Regions from separate parts of the Paenibacillus sp. P4_A9 genome, predicted to be linked through region 2. Evidence: riboswitches for the same ligand, from Rfam matches in the RefSeq annotation. Region 2 holds a riboswitch; each other region holds the start of a gene.
What was found. A riboswitch is a leader RNA that binds a small molecule or an ion and turns the genes downstream of it on or off. The one in region 2 is predicted to bind cyclic di-AMP.

Region 1 (3,801 bases), on a different contig from region 2:
GACGGTTTTGTAGGGCCAACCACATATACCGTGTACCCTTGTTTGGTTCCGAATTTATTCGCATAGCCATGATCCTCGTAATATACATCGATCATCTGACCTTTCACGCCGCTGCCAATATCCTCAGCACGACGGAAGCCAATCCCTTCAATATACACCCACCAACCCAGTGGAATCACCTTCGGATCTACGGCAATTGTGCGACCTTCGGTTACAGTAGTCCCCGTGTAGGTTTTACCATAACCAGAGGAGCCCTCGGTTTTGCCTGTCGACGCGGCGTCCGCTGAATAAGCAGTAAGTTTCACGTTTTTGAGAATTTGTTTGTAGCCGAAGGTCACACCATTCTTGGAAACCTCATCCACACTCGGTGAAGAGGCGGAGAGAACGACCACAGGATTTTTCGTGCCTACAGATACTACTTTCTTAACGCTTTCTGATTGTACTTCTTCACCCACAACTGCTTCCGCGACTAAAACACCGTCCTCGAAAGTCTTTTCTTTCTTCTTGACCAATACGCCTTCTTTACCTTCTTGGACGACTTGCTCTTTCCCTTTAAGTAAAGATGCGTCATTCTTTTTCTCTGTCTCGAATGCGATCGGTTCAGAGACTTCCTCCGTCTCTTTTTTCACACGGACGATCTTGATTTCATCACCTGTGCTTAGAGCGGCCGTCGGTTCGGGAGTGATACGATCGTTCTCCCCAAGTGCAATATTTAAACGTTGCAATGCACTTTCTACCGTTCTTGCAGTTGTGTAAACAGTGGTGGTCTTTCCATCAGCAGTCAATTGAATTGGTGAGGCCTGCTCGATAACAATTTTGTCTCCACCCTTGAGCTTGGTCGTAAGTGAAGCTGAAATTTCATCGTGCTCTCCAATCTTTATGGCTTGTTCATCCAGTAGGCGTTGCAGGACCCATTGCTTCGTGTGCACAATAGTTTCTTGTCCATTCACAACCACGGATACGCTCTTGGTAGCCGTTCCGTACAACAACACCAAAAACATGAAAGTCATTGCGATTGAGATTATAGCTAGGCTTAAAATCAAACGCAAGTTTTCATGCTTCCATCGCAATGCGAAGGACATGCTGGATGATCGTTTTACATGGGTCTCGCTAATTGAGATACTGCCCACTTTTTCGGTCCTCCTTCAAAGCCTCGCCGCCAGGTTACAGCATGATTAAATTTGACGCGACTAAGGTTTTTAGTTTAACTTAACATGCTCGCCATCTTCAGCTTTCTAACCTCGCTGAATCTGGTCGTCCCCCCTTTTACCTATTCATCATCCTATGAATTCCGGGTCATTTTATGTCTTTTTATCTGTGTAAAACCCTGTATGAGGACAAAAAGCCAGCAAGAAGAGGACTCTTCTCGCTGGCTTAGTTTGCATAGTGAAATACAAATAGCACGCACGACAATCGTTACCTCTCTTACGCTTACGAGGTTAGCTGACGGATTCGGACGTGAGAGTCGCCCTACGCAGACGCAAACTACTTGTTTGACGTCCATGATTCACCCCTGTTACTCTCTGCTTACTTAACCGCATTTGAATGCTAATTAAGCTTGCAGTGGTTCCCCCGTTTCCACATTTGGAACTCAGCGAATGGAAAATTGGCAAATTGGATATTAAGTTATTATGAAAAGTATATTACGCTGTTAAGCTCAACCTGTAAAGGGATTAACACCCGTTAAAAAGGGCTAAATCACTTAAATTTCGATTATTTTTCAAATATAATCCACTTATATCTACATGTACCTAACTTTAACGTACGTATACTCGATTTTTTAATGCATAATGACCAAAACTAGGCTAAAAACGCAAATTTGTTTATAATGATTCTGGAAGTAATTGAATGATAAATACCAATAATTTGCTATTTAGGGAGGCAATTGAGATGGTTCCCATCTTAGAAGTAAACGCTTTATTCGGGGGATACTTACCTAACAGACCAGTTCTGCATGACCTCACATTTTCGATCCGCCAAGGTGAAATGATGGGGCTAATCGGACTCAACGGGGCAGGGAAAAGTACCACCATCAAAAATATATTAGGACTGCTGCAGCCGCAAAAAGGATCCATTCGTATTAAAGGCTTAACTTTAGCCGAAAGTCCAATTCCCTACCGCGCTACATACGCCTATGTACCTGAAAGTCCAGAGTTATACGAAGAGCTTACGATTCGTGAACACCTTGAGCTAACAGCCATGGCTTATGGCGTTTCCAAGGAGGACTACGAAACCCGTTCCCAGTCCTTGTTAGAGCAATTTCAAATGAAAGACAAGCTGAATAGCTTCGCAAATCATTTATCCAAAGGGATGAAGCAAAAGGTCATGATCATGAATGCGTTCCTGATCGAGCCCTCGTTATATATTATCGATGAGCCATTTCTCGGTCTCGACCCTTTAGCTATACGTTCCTTGCTCGAATTAATGGTTAAAATGAAACAAAAAGGCGCATCATTCCTCATTTCCTCACACATTTTGTCTACAATTGAAAAATATTGCGATAACTATGTCGTTCTCCACAAGGGCCACATGGTTGCTCAGGGAGATTTAGTCGAATTACGCGCACAAACAGAGCTTCCCCAGGCGTCATTAGACGACATCTTCTACAAGCTTGTTCAAGGAGAACTGCGATGAACCAGCCAAAAGATACTACACATGCATTTAACACTCAAGCATTATGGAAGCAGCGTTTTCAACATTATATGAAGGAATCCATGGGTTATTGGCAGTATGCCGCACGCAGTAATTTTATCGGATTCTTGTTGTTTCTTGTCATCGTTTCTTCCTATTATTATGCAAAAACATTACAGCGACTTCCGACAGATTATCCGTACCTATGGATCGTCCTGCTCGCGCTCGTTCCACTCGTCACTTCAAGTCCCATTCGAACACTGACCCGCAGTGCCGATCGGATGTTTCTGTTGCGGATTGAACATGAAATGGACGCTTATTTCCGAAGCAGCTTCTTCTATAGCTTTTCACTTCAGGGGCTCTGGTTATTTCTTGCTTGGGTCACACTTCGTCCGCTTTATAACCATTGTTTAGGAGCGGATTCACAGCCATTTCTACTAATGTTAGCTCTATTGCTTCTATTAAAAGTAGCTAACCTATTAGCCAGTTGGCAGGAAGGCAGATTTGCTGCTGAACGAACAAGATTACTGTCTGTCATCTTTCGTTGGATCGCGTCCATTTCCCTCATTACCGTTCAATTTCACTATAGTAGCTTATGGGCCAGCATAACAGCATTGTTGCTTGTATTCGTATGGCTTTCCGCGTTTCGTTCTGTTGCTAAATATGTGATCGGATGGGATTATCTGATTGCCAAAGAGAAGCAGCAGCAGGCTAGACTCTACGCCTTCTTCAATTGGTTCGTAGATGTCCCTCAGTTACCAACGCGAATAGCCCGCCGAGGTTGGATCAGCGGGCTTACACGAACGATCCCATTTCGACAGGATTCGGCGTTTCTCTACTTATATATGAAGACATTGCTGCGCACTGAATTATTCGCGATTGTTCTCCGGCTTACTGTGATTGGCGTATTAGCCTTAGCCGTTTCAGATTCCACGACTGCAAAAAGCGTAATTCTACTCATCGCACTTGTGATCTCGATGGTTCAGCTTTCGTCTCTGGAGCGTGCGCATCGGTATACGTTCTGGCTCAGTATGTATCCATTGGAGTCTCAAGCCAAGGCAGGTTCTCTAGCCTATATCATCTGGTTAACTCTCACACCCCAGCTTGTCATCCTGACGATTCCATTTATGATGGGAACGCCAATCCTATATCTCCTAGTTCCACTGCTCA
Region 2 (3,801 bases):
GGAGGTGGCCCATGTCCACATGCTCCCCCTGCCTTCGCCAACACCAAATAAGCGTTACTCGACTGAGCAAAGCCTATTCATTGCTGGTTCACTTGATTATTTAACCTTATTAATGCACCCGATTCATCCGAACAATCCGATAATAGAGCTGACCGCTTACCTCTTGCTCCACTTCCAGATACCCTTCTGAATGGACGTAATCTCCCAACAAATAGGCAGCATCCGCCGAATTTGCATGCGTTAGAAACAGAAGCGCTACCTTCTCATCCCCAACCACGAATCCCACCTGTTCCTTCACTTGAAACTTCTCAAGAATTTTCCCATGATGTGATCTCACGATATGATGAAACCGCCACGCGCCGTCCTCATTCACGATAAAATAAAGCACACGATTTCGATGGGCATTACTAAACTCCCGTGTCACACCGATCATACACAAATTCTCGTCCAAGCGTAAATATTCATCAATCACATACGATTTCAGTCGCAACCGATTGACATTTTTGCTCTGAATATAGTTTTCCATCTCATCTATAGAGCGGCGATCCTTCGGATCTTGCTTCGTCGCGTAGAATACTTCTTTAATAAACGTATCCGTCTGGAATTGCCTTGCCCCTTTGAAGTGGTTATAGGTTTGAAAAAATTGCTCAATCACTTCCCGAATGTCTTCCGGTATGGCAGGACCCGTTTCCACGTTGTACATGCGATCTGTTCGACCTGACAGTTTTATTTTATGAAACCAGTTTTTCCAGACACTGACTTGCATGACGTACGCGTCACCTACTTTCTTCCAACCATTTTTTCATTATAGGCTATAATTCTCAAAAATTCGATAAAAATCGCAGATTTTCGCGCAAAAAAAGAGCGTCTGCCCGCTAATCTTTCATTTGTGAAAGATATAACGAACATACGCTCTAGAATCATCTTGCTTTTATCTGATTTAGTCCCTAACTTAAAGTACGCGTTTTGCGCCTACATATCTTGAGCTCCAATAGGAGCTAGCGAGACTATCAACCGTTACACCACTGGATGTGGTAGCCGAAATAAATTGATTATTTCCCATGTAAATACCCACATGATTAACGATGCCTGAAGCAAAGAAGACAAGATCTCCTGCTTTCAAATCCGTCACTCTCGCACCCGCTTGATCATACATTTGCACGGATGTGCGGGGAAGCTCAATGCCTTTGGCTTCATACAAATAACGAACGAAACCAGAGCAATCAAAGCCCTTGGGTGTTGTTCCACCCCATCGGTAAGGCGTTCCTTGAAAAGTCGTCGCAGCTTGAATAATTTGAGCTGATACAGCTGGCTGAACAACCTTTGCTACTGGGGCTACTGTAGGCGGAGGTGCAATCCAAGCTGGCTTGTGGGTCTTACCGTCGACTTCCACGATGGCGATTTTATTCGCATCATTCCAAGCGATCTCAGATCCAAACGTCTCTGTTATGAAACGTAGTGGAACGTAAGTATTTCCCTCCAGCAACGTCGGACTGCTCTCTAATTCAACCAACTTACTGTTCACGACAGCTTGCTCTTCGTCCGTTGTTAGTTGAATCGCCTGCTCCTTGTTCATTAGGGTGACGACGACTTCATCGCCTTGCTTCGCCCAGTCCACTTGATAGCCTAACTTCTCCGACAATACACGTAGTGGCACCTGAAGTGTACCTTCCGTATCAATAAACGGCTGTACTTCAGGGAACTGCACCAATTCGTCATTGACCTGAACCTTCACCGCAGAAGCGTCTGGCGCAGAAGCATACGCGGCAGGCGCGGCGAACATGGGAATAGCTGCGCCTAGAAGAGCGCATGAACAAATAAAGCTTTTTGTAAAAAGTTTCAAAACGTTGTGCCTCCTTGAAGCCTCCGAGGTTAGTTGACGGGTTCGGGAAGAGGTTTTCCCTAGTGCGCCCCATTAGCCTTTGACTAACTGAGCATTCATTCACCCCAAGTAAAGAAGTCCCCCGTACCGGAGCTTTTGATGCTCCGAGATTCGGCATTTTTTGTCTATGTTAGACTAGCATAGTTCGTTTTAGCCTGACAACTTTTTCGCGGTGGTAAGTGTTTCCATTTTTGTGTGATCGCGCACAAACAGCTACTCAAGGTAGAGTAGCTGTTTGATCACTATTTTGCCTAATCCGAGCTTACAGATTACTTATATACCTCTGTGTACAAGATGTTCTTGCAGGGTATGAACTCGGTTTCCGTCAATGGATCAGGTGAACTCATGATACGTAGAGGCAGCATCGCCTGCCCTTCTCTGAGAGGAGGCTGTGCATAAGGGAATAGGTTCAAATGAAAGCCACAGCGCTTATAAAATTCAATTCTCCGCTTTGCAACTGTCGCATCTGACGCATCCGGTGGCTCCACTTCTAGCACAATAGGCGTAGTACCACTGCTCATATAAGCCGTCAGCATTTGTTTGCCAATCCCGCCGCCCCTTATTGCAGCATTGACCGCAATATGCTCCACAAATCGAAACGTGCTAAAGCTCCAACTTGCCAGAAAACCAAGCATTTGCCCTTGAGCATCTCTCTCCACATCAATTCGATAGTTCGGATGCGATAACAGTGATCGCTGTCCTTCATACGTTCTTATCTCCGTATCAGGAAAAGCAGATTCCATGAGTTCGAATACTTCAGCAAACGAATCCTCTTGCTTCATCTGTTGGCATCTCCTTTTTGGTATAGGATATCCAACCATGCGGCAAATTATGGAGCAATACTTACCACAACTTCATCAAAATAAGCCTTTAGCAAATGCGTATACACACCGATCTTCCCTGCTGAGAACGTGCTGTCCGTTGCTGTAACAATAAGCTTTCGGCGTTTCTCCGAAGGAACATCGAAAAACGATGTAACTTTGTATGAAGTGCTTACCACTTAGAGAAGTACGCATGCGCTGCACTATGAAAACCCGCCGGCAGCGCATGGCCCATGAATGGGTGAACCTCAATGGATTTATTCTCAGATGAAATGTGATTATAGGCGGCAAATATGGTCTCCGGCAAGCAGGTCATATCCTTTAGTCCTACCGTCACATGAACGGGCTGCCCGATACGATCCCCGAGGTTCATGATATCAAAATAGGATAGCGTCTTCAGCACGTCTGGCAAGTGATCTGGGAATCTCGTAACGAATTCAGCCGCCTCACTAAGGGAACTGACGGAATTCAATAGGCCAAGATCCATGTGACACAGATTCGGCACATGGGCAACTGCTGCTCGGATGCGCTTCTCGAGCGCAGTTACGAGCAGGGTAAGCCCACCGCCTTGGCTCCCTCCGAACACGAATACGCGCTCGCTATTGATTTCCGGCTGCTCCAGCGCACATTGCACAGCGCGCAGGGAATCGATGGCAACTGCACGATAATAGCTCTTCTCGGCATCGAGGATGCCCTGCGTGATCCACCCCTTCGTCATGCCGTGCTCCTGCGGCAGCATGTTACCGCTATCGCCGCCTTGCCCTCGAACATCAACCGCAAGTACTGCGTACCCCATGAGCAACCAAGCTGCATGATCCTCGGGTTTCCCCTTGGAGCCAGAGTAGCCGGGGAATGTGACGACACATGGAACTTTCCTTGGGTTCGTTTCTACGTTCGGCAGCATCAACCAGGCATGGATAGGTGTTCCCTCCGCTCCCTCCAAGACGATCTTATTCACTTCTGCTAGTACAAAAGGGGATGCGACCGGCTCCCGGGTATAAGACAAGGTTTGTGAAGCCTCCTTGTAAGCCCGCTCCCAGAATGCGCTAAGATCATCTGGCGCAGTTAGAGCTGTCTGATACTGACGTAACCCATGGA
Region 3 (3,801 bases), on a different contig from region 2:
GGAAGCCTTCTCGGGCAAATGTACCTTTTTCTAATAAAATCATCGTCTCCATCATCGGCTCTAGTCTACGTGTAACCTTCGAGCTGTTCCAGTAACCGAACACCGCACCAATCACACCCAGGATCAACAAGGCCATGAACGAGAATTTGACACCCTGCTGCCAGCTGGTAAAGGGTTCGATCAAATGTCTTGAATTCAAGAAATATAGCATAGCACCGAAAACAGCGAAGCTAAATAGGATGGCTTCCCCCATGCTGCGCCATATCATATTCGTTAATCGTCTTTTGTAGCCGTCCACTTGGTGATGTGCCCCCTCCAGCCGTTACAATACTTTAACTTTGATATCTCCTACGATGAAAGAGAGCACGAGTTTCACCCGATGGTCGCAATGTTGATAATTCTCTGATTGCCACACCACTTTGTTCATCACACCTGCCTCACGTTGTTCGGCTACATGAAGCTGACCGAACATGACAGAAGCTGTAACGGAAACGCCAATATCGTCGGGTATCTTTATATCAATATCTCCTACAACACCTTGTAGGATGACTGTTGTTTCCTTTTGTTCTAGAATGGCCAACGAGAGATCCATGTACGTTTCTCCCACCAAGTACCACGTCGAGGTATTTCGTAGAATCCAAGGCTCTCGGCCAAGGCGAACGCTATCGACGATCTTTTGCTTTTGTGTATACGAATCATCCTTATGAACCTGCTTGGATCGAATGAAGAAAAAACCTAATGAAATCAACACAACCGAAATGGCAATTGTCAGATGGTCACCAAATAATATGACAGCACCGATCCCCATCAGCACATATCCTTTGCGCTCTTTGCGTGAACGAACCCGATGAATGCCCAGTAAAATTAGGATTACGGCCAGAATGGGAAAAAAGCCTATGGTATGATCCAGAAGCAAAAAAACACCGGCTCCAATCAGCACAAGCGCTGTATTCCGGCTGCGATTATTTTTCGTTTCCTCTCCCATCGATGCACCTCCTCTGGCTGCCAATTCTCCTTCGTTCATACGATTCCTAGCATACCACAAGAATGGACGACCTCCAAGATGCAAATCCTTATAGGGCAAGGCTTTGCTTACGTGGAGGTCACGTTCCATCGCTATTTTCTGTCGCGCGGGTCTCGCTCCTCGCGAGCGCGCTGTTCCTTCTGCCACTCGTGCTGCAGCCTGCTGCGCAGCGCCCGCAGTTCATGCTGAAGGTTGCCTCCGGCTTCCTTCAGTGTCTCCTTCGATAGGCGGCCCGCCACGCGGAGCCCCTGCAGCGCCTCCCGGCCGAGCTCGCGGCCGGTGATCTCCAGCTCGCGCCATGTGTCGCGAGCCTCGATGCTATGCAGCCCACCGCGAGGCTGCCCAGCATCGGCTGCGTGCCCCGCACGCAGCCCGCGCAGTTCCTCTGCGAGCGCCAGGCACAAGTCCTGGCTGCTCGCGTACTGCGCGCGGTAGTGCTCGCTAGCGGCTTCCTCGCGCAGCTTCTCTTGCAGCGCAAGCCGCGCGAGATCCTCTTCGCCAGCGCGCATCGCCAGCTCGGCTTGCTCGCCGCGCAGCTTCGCCATATCTTCTGCTCGCGCGATGTGACCGCGCAGCGCAATCGTTGCCTGCAGCGCTACATCATAGCGCTCCTCAAGCTTGGCGATGGTACCATCATCATAGGTACCTGGATTCGTTTTCCCGATCGTCTCCTGCCAGACGGTTTCTGCCATTTTGCCAATACGATCAAATATATTAGTAGGATCAATTTCCCGATTCTTATTGTTCATGTCAATCGCCCCTCACCCTTCATCATACTCCTATCGTAGCTCAATTCCAGCAAGTCTAAAACCGACTATCGACTGTTTTTGAACCTAGACCTAAGTCTAGTATGCGACTACTCACCCATATATTGGTCGTTGTTTGGGCACGCCTGTGATGATAAACTATTTGAAGCCGAGTCTGGTGCATAAATTAGGCACTGGTACGGGGGACGAAATACTTGGGGTGAATATTTGCTTCAGCTTGGAGCAGACTAGGGAGAACCTTCTTCCCGAACCCGTCAACTAACCTCGAAGGCTCATGAAGGAGGATTACCAATTGAATAAGCTAACTAAAGGGTTAACTAGCCTTGCTGTTTCACTAACGGTATTGGCAGGAGGCTTTCTTTCCCCATTTACGGCTCATGCGGCTGAAATGGAAGTGAAAGTACAAGTCAATGATGACCTGATCCATTTCCCTGATGCACAGCCATTTCTGGATGGCAACCACACGACCCAAGTTCCGCTTCGGTTTGTAACCGAGAAGCTTGGTTATACCGTGGAATGGAAAAAAGATGGAAATCAAGTCGAGGTAACACTAAATAACAACAAACATACGATTACCTTGGTTTCTGGTCAAAAAGAAGCTACCATTGATAACGCCCCCGTTGCCTTAGACGGAGCTTCCCAGTTTCAGAATGGGCGTGTATATGTGCCGCTTCGCTTCCTTTCCACAGCTGCAGGCGTTCCTGTGCAGTGGGATGCAAGCAGCAATCTAGCGATCTTAAATAAAGATGGCGAGCATCATGCACCTGATTATCAAATATTTGAATCCACAGCTTATTCGGCAGATCCTTCTGAAAATGGCGGCTATGGTGCCTTTGATTTCATGGGTAACCCCCTTGCGATCGGCACAGTTGCTGTTGATCCATCCGTAATTCCACTTGGTTCCAAACTTTATATTGAAGGTTATTCGTTTAATGGACTTCCTAAAGGCGGCATGTACGTGTATGCGACGGATACCGGCGGTGCCATTAAAGGAAAGAGAATGGACATCTTTATTCCAGGCTCGAAGAAATCCTTACAAAGCTTTGGCATTCAGAAAATTAAAGTGTATCAAATTCCCAATTAGATGTTGAAGAAGCTGCCTTGAGAAACGCTCAAGGCAGCTTTTTTTCATACAAAGGGGCGGCATAGCCGTTTATTTCGGTAGGTGAATGATCAGGTCTAATAAGGGCATTCGTCCAATCAATAGGTATCTCCCCTACATATGTTATATAGTGTTTAACCCACATTAATTCAAAACCGGAGGGGATACTATGTCAGCTGTAGTTGGTTGTGGAACGCCAGGATACGGAAGTTCTGCAGGCGTAATTCTTGTTCTTTATGTACTGTTGGTAATCATTCTCGCTACATTCTATTAGGACCCTTTGAAATGACCCCGCCTGCTGAAGCTTCTAATTTGAAGTTTCAGCAGGCGGGCTTTTCATTTTTCACTTAAAATCAATACCACTCGTTCCTTGCGTCAGTATCTCATCAAGCATACGTCCTCGATTTACATAAATCGACGTTCCCGCCGCTAAACCTCGTCCGACTTCAGCTCCTTACAAAAAAGACGCCACAGTTGACCCTCCTGACAGACGGTTACTTGTTAGCGCCAAACTTGTGGTGATATAGGTAATATAATTTCATGTATATTTAAAGTATGAGTTCAGTACGCTATCTCGTTGTATAAACCTTCACGCCATCGCCACGTTGAAAGCCTTGCCCACCTGCTGGCAGCCAAATCAAGCAATCTGCATCTTTGATCGACACCATGATGCTCGACTTATCAATGCCTGCTGGTCTAACCCATACGGAACCCGCTTCGATTCGTGTTGTCCCCCGTATATAACGCGGATAGGCGGAGGGTTTATCATACGGAACATCCAGAAACGCTGTAAACTCTTCCGCCACAGGACTCTGGCTCCCCAACATCGCTTTAATAATCGGCTTAGCAAATAGCTCGAAGCCTACAAATGATGCTCCAGGATTACCGGAGAGTGCCATTAGCAACTT
Region 4 (3,801 bases), on a different contig from region 2:
CGCCTTCAGCACCCTGCTCCACCTCACAACCTGCAAGCGCTATCATCGCGATCACAAAGAAAAGGAGGCACATCGTGCGCCCCCTCATTTGTGTTTCCGCCAATCTAATTTACTTTTCTCCAGCTGATATGCAAAATCATTTTCAAGCCGCTTCTCTTCCGCTTTGCGAGCCGCCTCTACCTTGGCTCTTTCGGCGTCCTTCTTCGCTTGCTCTTCCGCTTTCATCGCGTCAGCCTGGGCTTTGAGTCCTTCCAAAATTTCCGGACGCAGCAGATCCTTAAGTGTTGCGGGTTTATCTTGCGCGCTAGCCGCAGCTGGCGTCATTTTAGCTTTCTTTTTCACCATAATAAGGTCACCTCGTCTACATGTTCTCCCTATTATTGTACACGTCTACTGGTGTAAATGATACGGTACCGTCGCAACAACGATATCCTTATCAGCTTGAAGCTTCGAGCGTATACGCGCTGCAGACTGATTATGGAGCAGACGGTGCCACCATTTCTTCGGCATGAATTGAGGGAGAATAACCATGATAGACTGCTTCTCTGACACGTGAGTGTCGATGCGATCAATGAATTCTGCCAGCGGCTTCAGGATCGTCCTGTACCGTGATTTGAACACGACCAGTCGTACGCCTGGATCCCAGATCTGCCACTTCTCCTGCATCGATTCTTCGTCCTCATCCGAGAAGGAAACATAGAAAGCGATGACGTTTGGCGAAAGTGATTTCGCATAGTTCAGTGTTTGCTCGACAGCGCGATGAATCCCGGCCACAGGTACGATAATCACGGGTTCTTTGGTGCAAACACGGTCTTGTGTAATATCAATTCTCAGCTGATTGGCTACATCGTCGTAATGGTGAGCGATCTTCGTGATTAACCATAGTAAAATCGGTGTCACAATAATAACGATCCAAGCACCCTCGCTAAATTTAGTCACAGAGAAAATAATAAGAACCGCAAAGGAGACGATGCCGCCTAGACCGTTAATGATCAGCTTCCCGATCCAACCGGGTACGCGTTCTTTTAACCATTTACGTACCAAACCAGCCTGAGCTAATGTAAAAGATAAAAATACGCCAATCGCATAAAGTGGAATAAGTCCGTCGGTCTTACCTTTAAAGCCAATCAAAAGCAGGCTGGCCAATACGCCTAGCGTGATAATGCCATAATGATAGGAAAGTCGATCCCCACGGAAAGAGAACATACGCGGGAAGTTTTTGTCTTGGGCCATGATCGATGCCAAAATCGGAAAACCATTGAAACTTGTATTCGCAGCTAGCACCAAAATGAGCATCGTCGCGATTTGGGTCGCATAGTACATGACTCCGCGGCCAAAAGCTTGCTCCGTCACCATCGATAGAACCGATGTATGCCCGTTATGATCAGGTGCAACCCCATAGCCTAAAGCGATCAGCGTTACACCGCCGAACACGATGGCCAATAAGCCGCCTAAGGAGAGGAGCGTACGGTTTGCATTTTTGACGGAAGGTGTTCGGAAATGTGGGACAGCATCTGAAATCGCTTCGATTCCCGTTACAGCTGAACAACCGGATGAGAACGCCTTAAGAAGTACGAATAAGGTTAATGAGTTCGTCGCAGCGCTTGGTGCGAATTCGATCGCATGCGTATTGAGTGAGCCCGTCAGTAAATCGAAGACGCCTTTACCAACTAACAACAGGATACAAAAGATGAAAAAGTACGTTGGTATCGCGAATACAGTCCCTGATTCGGAAGTACCTCGCAAATTGAGCCACACCATTATCCAAACTAGAATTAGCGTTAAGGGCACAATATAGGGCACCGTAGAAGGAAAGGCCGACGTAATCGCCTGTACACCGGCAGAGATCGAAACCGCAACCGTTAAGGTGTAATCGATCAGGAGCGAGACCCCTGTAAGTCGTCCCCACACCATACCTAAATTTTCTTTCGTAACCATATAAGCGCCGCCGCCCATGGGGTAGGCTTCAATAACTTGTCTATAGCTCAACACGAGCAGTAGGATCAACGCGATAATGGAAATGGCAATGGGCAAGGAAAACGCAAATGCGGCAACCCCAACTGTTGCGAGCTCTAACAGAATTTGTTCCGTCCCGTAGGATACAGAGGATAATGCATCCGAAGACAGGATAGGAAGGGCTTTCCAGACAGGCAGTTTCTCCGACTCAATCTCACTCGACTTTAGCGGCTTCCCAAACACAATTTTTTTTAATGAATCACTTGTCATTTCGTGGTCGTTCCTCCAATTAAAGCTAATCTCAATGATCTAATCCCGTAAAATTGACGCAAAAAAACACAAGGATTGACCTTGTGTATTAGACACATGTTCTCCTTTCTCACGATCGCTTACGAGGTTAGCTGTCGGGTTCGGGCCGCGAGAAATCCGCCCTAAAAGGTACTTGGTATCAGCACCATTATTCACCCCATGAAACTCGTGGTTCCCCCGCTTTTCTTAACAGAAAATTAAGCGAAATATTCAACTGTTCAGGTACGAGTTGAATACTACTCTCTTCTTCCAACATAGTAAAGGAGGGAAAAAACGTAAAAAGGTCTTTTCCAGTACCCGATTCCTCCAATAATTCGCTTACATTCAGTTGATTCATTGTTTATCTTCCATTCTCGTAGTGGTTCGAGGTATTTCGGGCAAAATAGAGGGTTGCATTCTTCAAACATTGGTTAATTCATTTATTACGGGGATATTTATTGGAGGAAATCCTTTTGAGATCTAAAAACCTAGTAATAATTAGTGTTTAGATGGAAAAGTTAGCAGCATTAATTCGGCACATGATAATTGCGGGTTGTGGATTTTTGCTTCCAAATCATTTTCTTCCAAATGAGTGGAATGCCGCCGATGAGGTATAAATAGCGGGCATCGATCATTTTTTTGATAAGTGAGGCCATGCGGCCTTTCACTTTCTTGACTTTGAGTAGACCAACAGCCTGACCGCGGCCTAGGGATGCAACTGTGCCTTTGAAATCATATACAAAAGGCTTCATTTCTTTGCCTCGAACAGTCTGAATGAGATTCCTAGCTGCATTATAGCCCTGTTGGACAGCAATTTGGGCATTTGCGGGATATGGCGTACCCTCTGGGCTTGTAACAATCGAGCAATCACCGGTAATGAAGATCTCTGGAAACTGATGCGAACGCAAGCAGCTATCCACTTTTACCCGCCCCCGCTGAACCTCGAACCCCGCTTGCTGCAGCAAGGAATTACCGCGTATTCCCCCTGACCAGACTACCGTTCCTGCGCGAATGAACTCACCATTGCCCAGAATAACTCCTTCCGGTGTGCATGCCTTGATCGCGGTCGATAGCTTATATTGCACGCCCTTGCGGCGCATTACTTCCATCCCGTATTCAATCAGATCCTCAGGAAGCCCGGGCGGCAGCGCCGATGGGGAAGCTTCCACATTATAAATGCGGACATCCGCAGGATCGACATCATAGGTTTTACACAGAACGGGAATGCGGTCCGCCAGCTCTCCGACAAATTCTGTACCCGTGAACCCCGCGCCGCCAACGACGAAGGTCAAATAATCCTTGCGCTTCGGTGCCATTTTGGACTTAGCAAACATATATTCAATGTGCTGCCGAATGAAGCGGACACTGTTAATGCTTTTGATGGACATGGCATATTCATTCAAGCCCGGAATACCGAAGGTCTCCGTCTCACTTCCTAAACCAACCACCAGGTAGTCATAGTCGAGCGTAGCATCTTCCAGCACAATCTTCTTTTCATTAGGCAAAATTTCTCTAACCGTCGACTTCACGAACCGTATCTTCCGTTCATCAATCAAA

Region 1: it holds a riboswitch for cyclic di-AMP, as region 2 does, so the genes downstream of both, AC1DVJ_RS20650 (ubiquitin-like domain-containing protein) here and AC1DVJ_RS19695 (C40 family peptidase) in region 2, are expected to answer to the same signal.
Region 3: it holds a riboswitch for cyclic di-AMP, as region 2 does, so the genes downstream of both, AC1DVJ_RS10500 (stalk domain-containing protein) here and AC1DVJ_RS19695 (C40 family peptidase) in region 2, are expected to answer to the same signal.
Region 4: it holds a riboswitch for cyclic di-AMP, as region 2 does, so the genes downstream of both, AC1DVJ_RS04705 (APC family permease) here and AC1DVJ_RS19695 (C40 family peptidase) in region 2, are expected to answer to the same signal.

Annotation. Positions count from the first base shown of each region.
Region 1 covers NZ_JBFUHL010000036.1:46,536-50,336, forward strand. The annotation lists gene AC1DVJ_RS20650 (ubiquitin-like domain-containing protein) at 1-1,130, opposite strand, end outside; cyclic di-AMP (ydaO/yuaA leader) riboswitch at 1,414-1,607, opposite strand; gene AC1DVJ_RS20655 (ABC transporter ATP-binding protein) at 1,891-2,634, shown strand; gene AC1DVJ_RS20660 (ABC transporter permease) at 2,631-3,801, shown strand, end outside.
Region 2 covers NZ_JBFUHL010000033.1:50,164-53,964, forward strand. The annotation lists gene AC1DVJ_RS19690 (hypothetical protein) at 110-766, opposite strand; gene AC1DVJ_RS19695 (C40 family peptidase) at 953-1,843, opposite strand; cyclic di-AMP (ydaO/yuaA leader) riboswitch at 1,847-2,009, opposite strand; gene AC1DVJ_RS19700 (GNAT family N-acetyltransferase) at 2,152-2,664, opposite strand; gene AC1DVJ_RS19705 (hypothetical protein) at 2,712-2,882, opposite strand; gene AC1DVJ_RS19710 (acetylxylan esterase) at 2,876-3,801, opposite strand, start outside.
Region 3 covers NZ_JBFUHL010000010.1:113,086-116,886, forward strand. The annotation lists gene AC1DVJ_RS10485 (sensor histidine kinase) at 1-298, opposite strand, end outside; gene liaF (cell wall-active antibiotics response protein LiaF) at 323-985, opposite strand; gene AC1DVJ_RS10495 (PspA/IM30 family protein) at 1,117-1,773, opposite strand; cyclic di-AMP (ydaO/yuaA leader) riboswitch at 1,928-2,079, shown strand; gene AC1DVJ_RS10500 (stalk domain-containing protein) at 2,084-2,875, shown strand; gene AC1DVJ_RS10505 (YjcZ family sporulation protein) at 3,063-3,167, shown strand; gene AC1DVJ_RS10510 (molybdopterin molybdotransferase MoeA) at 3,463-3,801, opposite strand, start outside.
Region 4 covers NZ_JBFUHL010000003.1:184,239-188,039, reverse strand. The annotation lists gene AC1DVJ_RS04715 (polysaccharide deacetylase family protein) at 1-73, opposite strand, end outside; gene AC1DVJ_RS04710 (YqkE family protein) at 85-345, opposite strand; gene AC1DVJ_RS04705 (APC family permease) at 391-2,226, opposite strand; cyclic di-AMP (ydaO/yuaA leader) riboswitch at 2,328-2,479, opposite strand; gene AC1DVJ_RS04700 (NAD(P)/FAD-dependent oxidoreductase) at 2,772-3,801, opposite strand, start outside.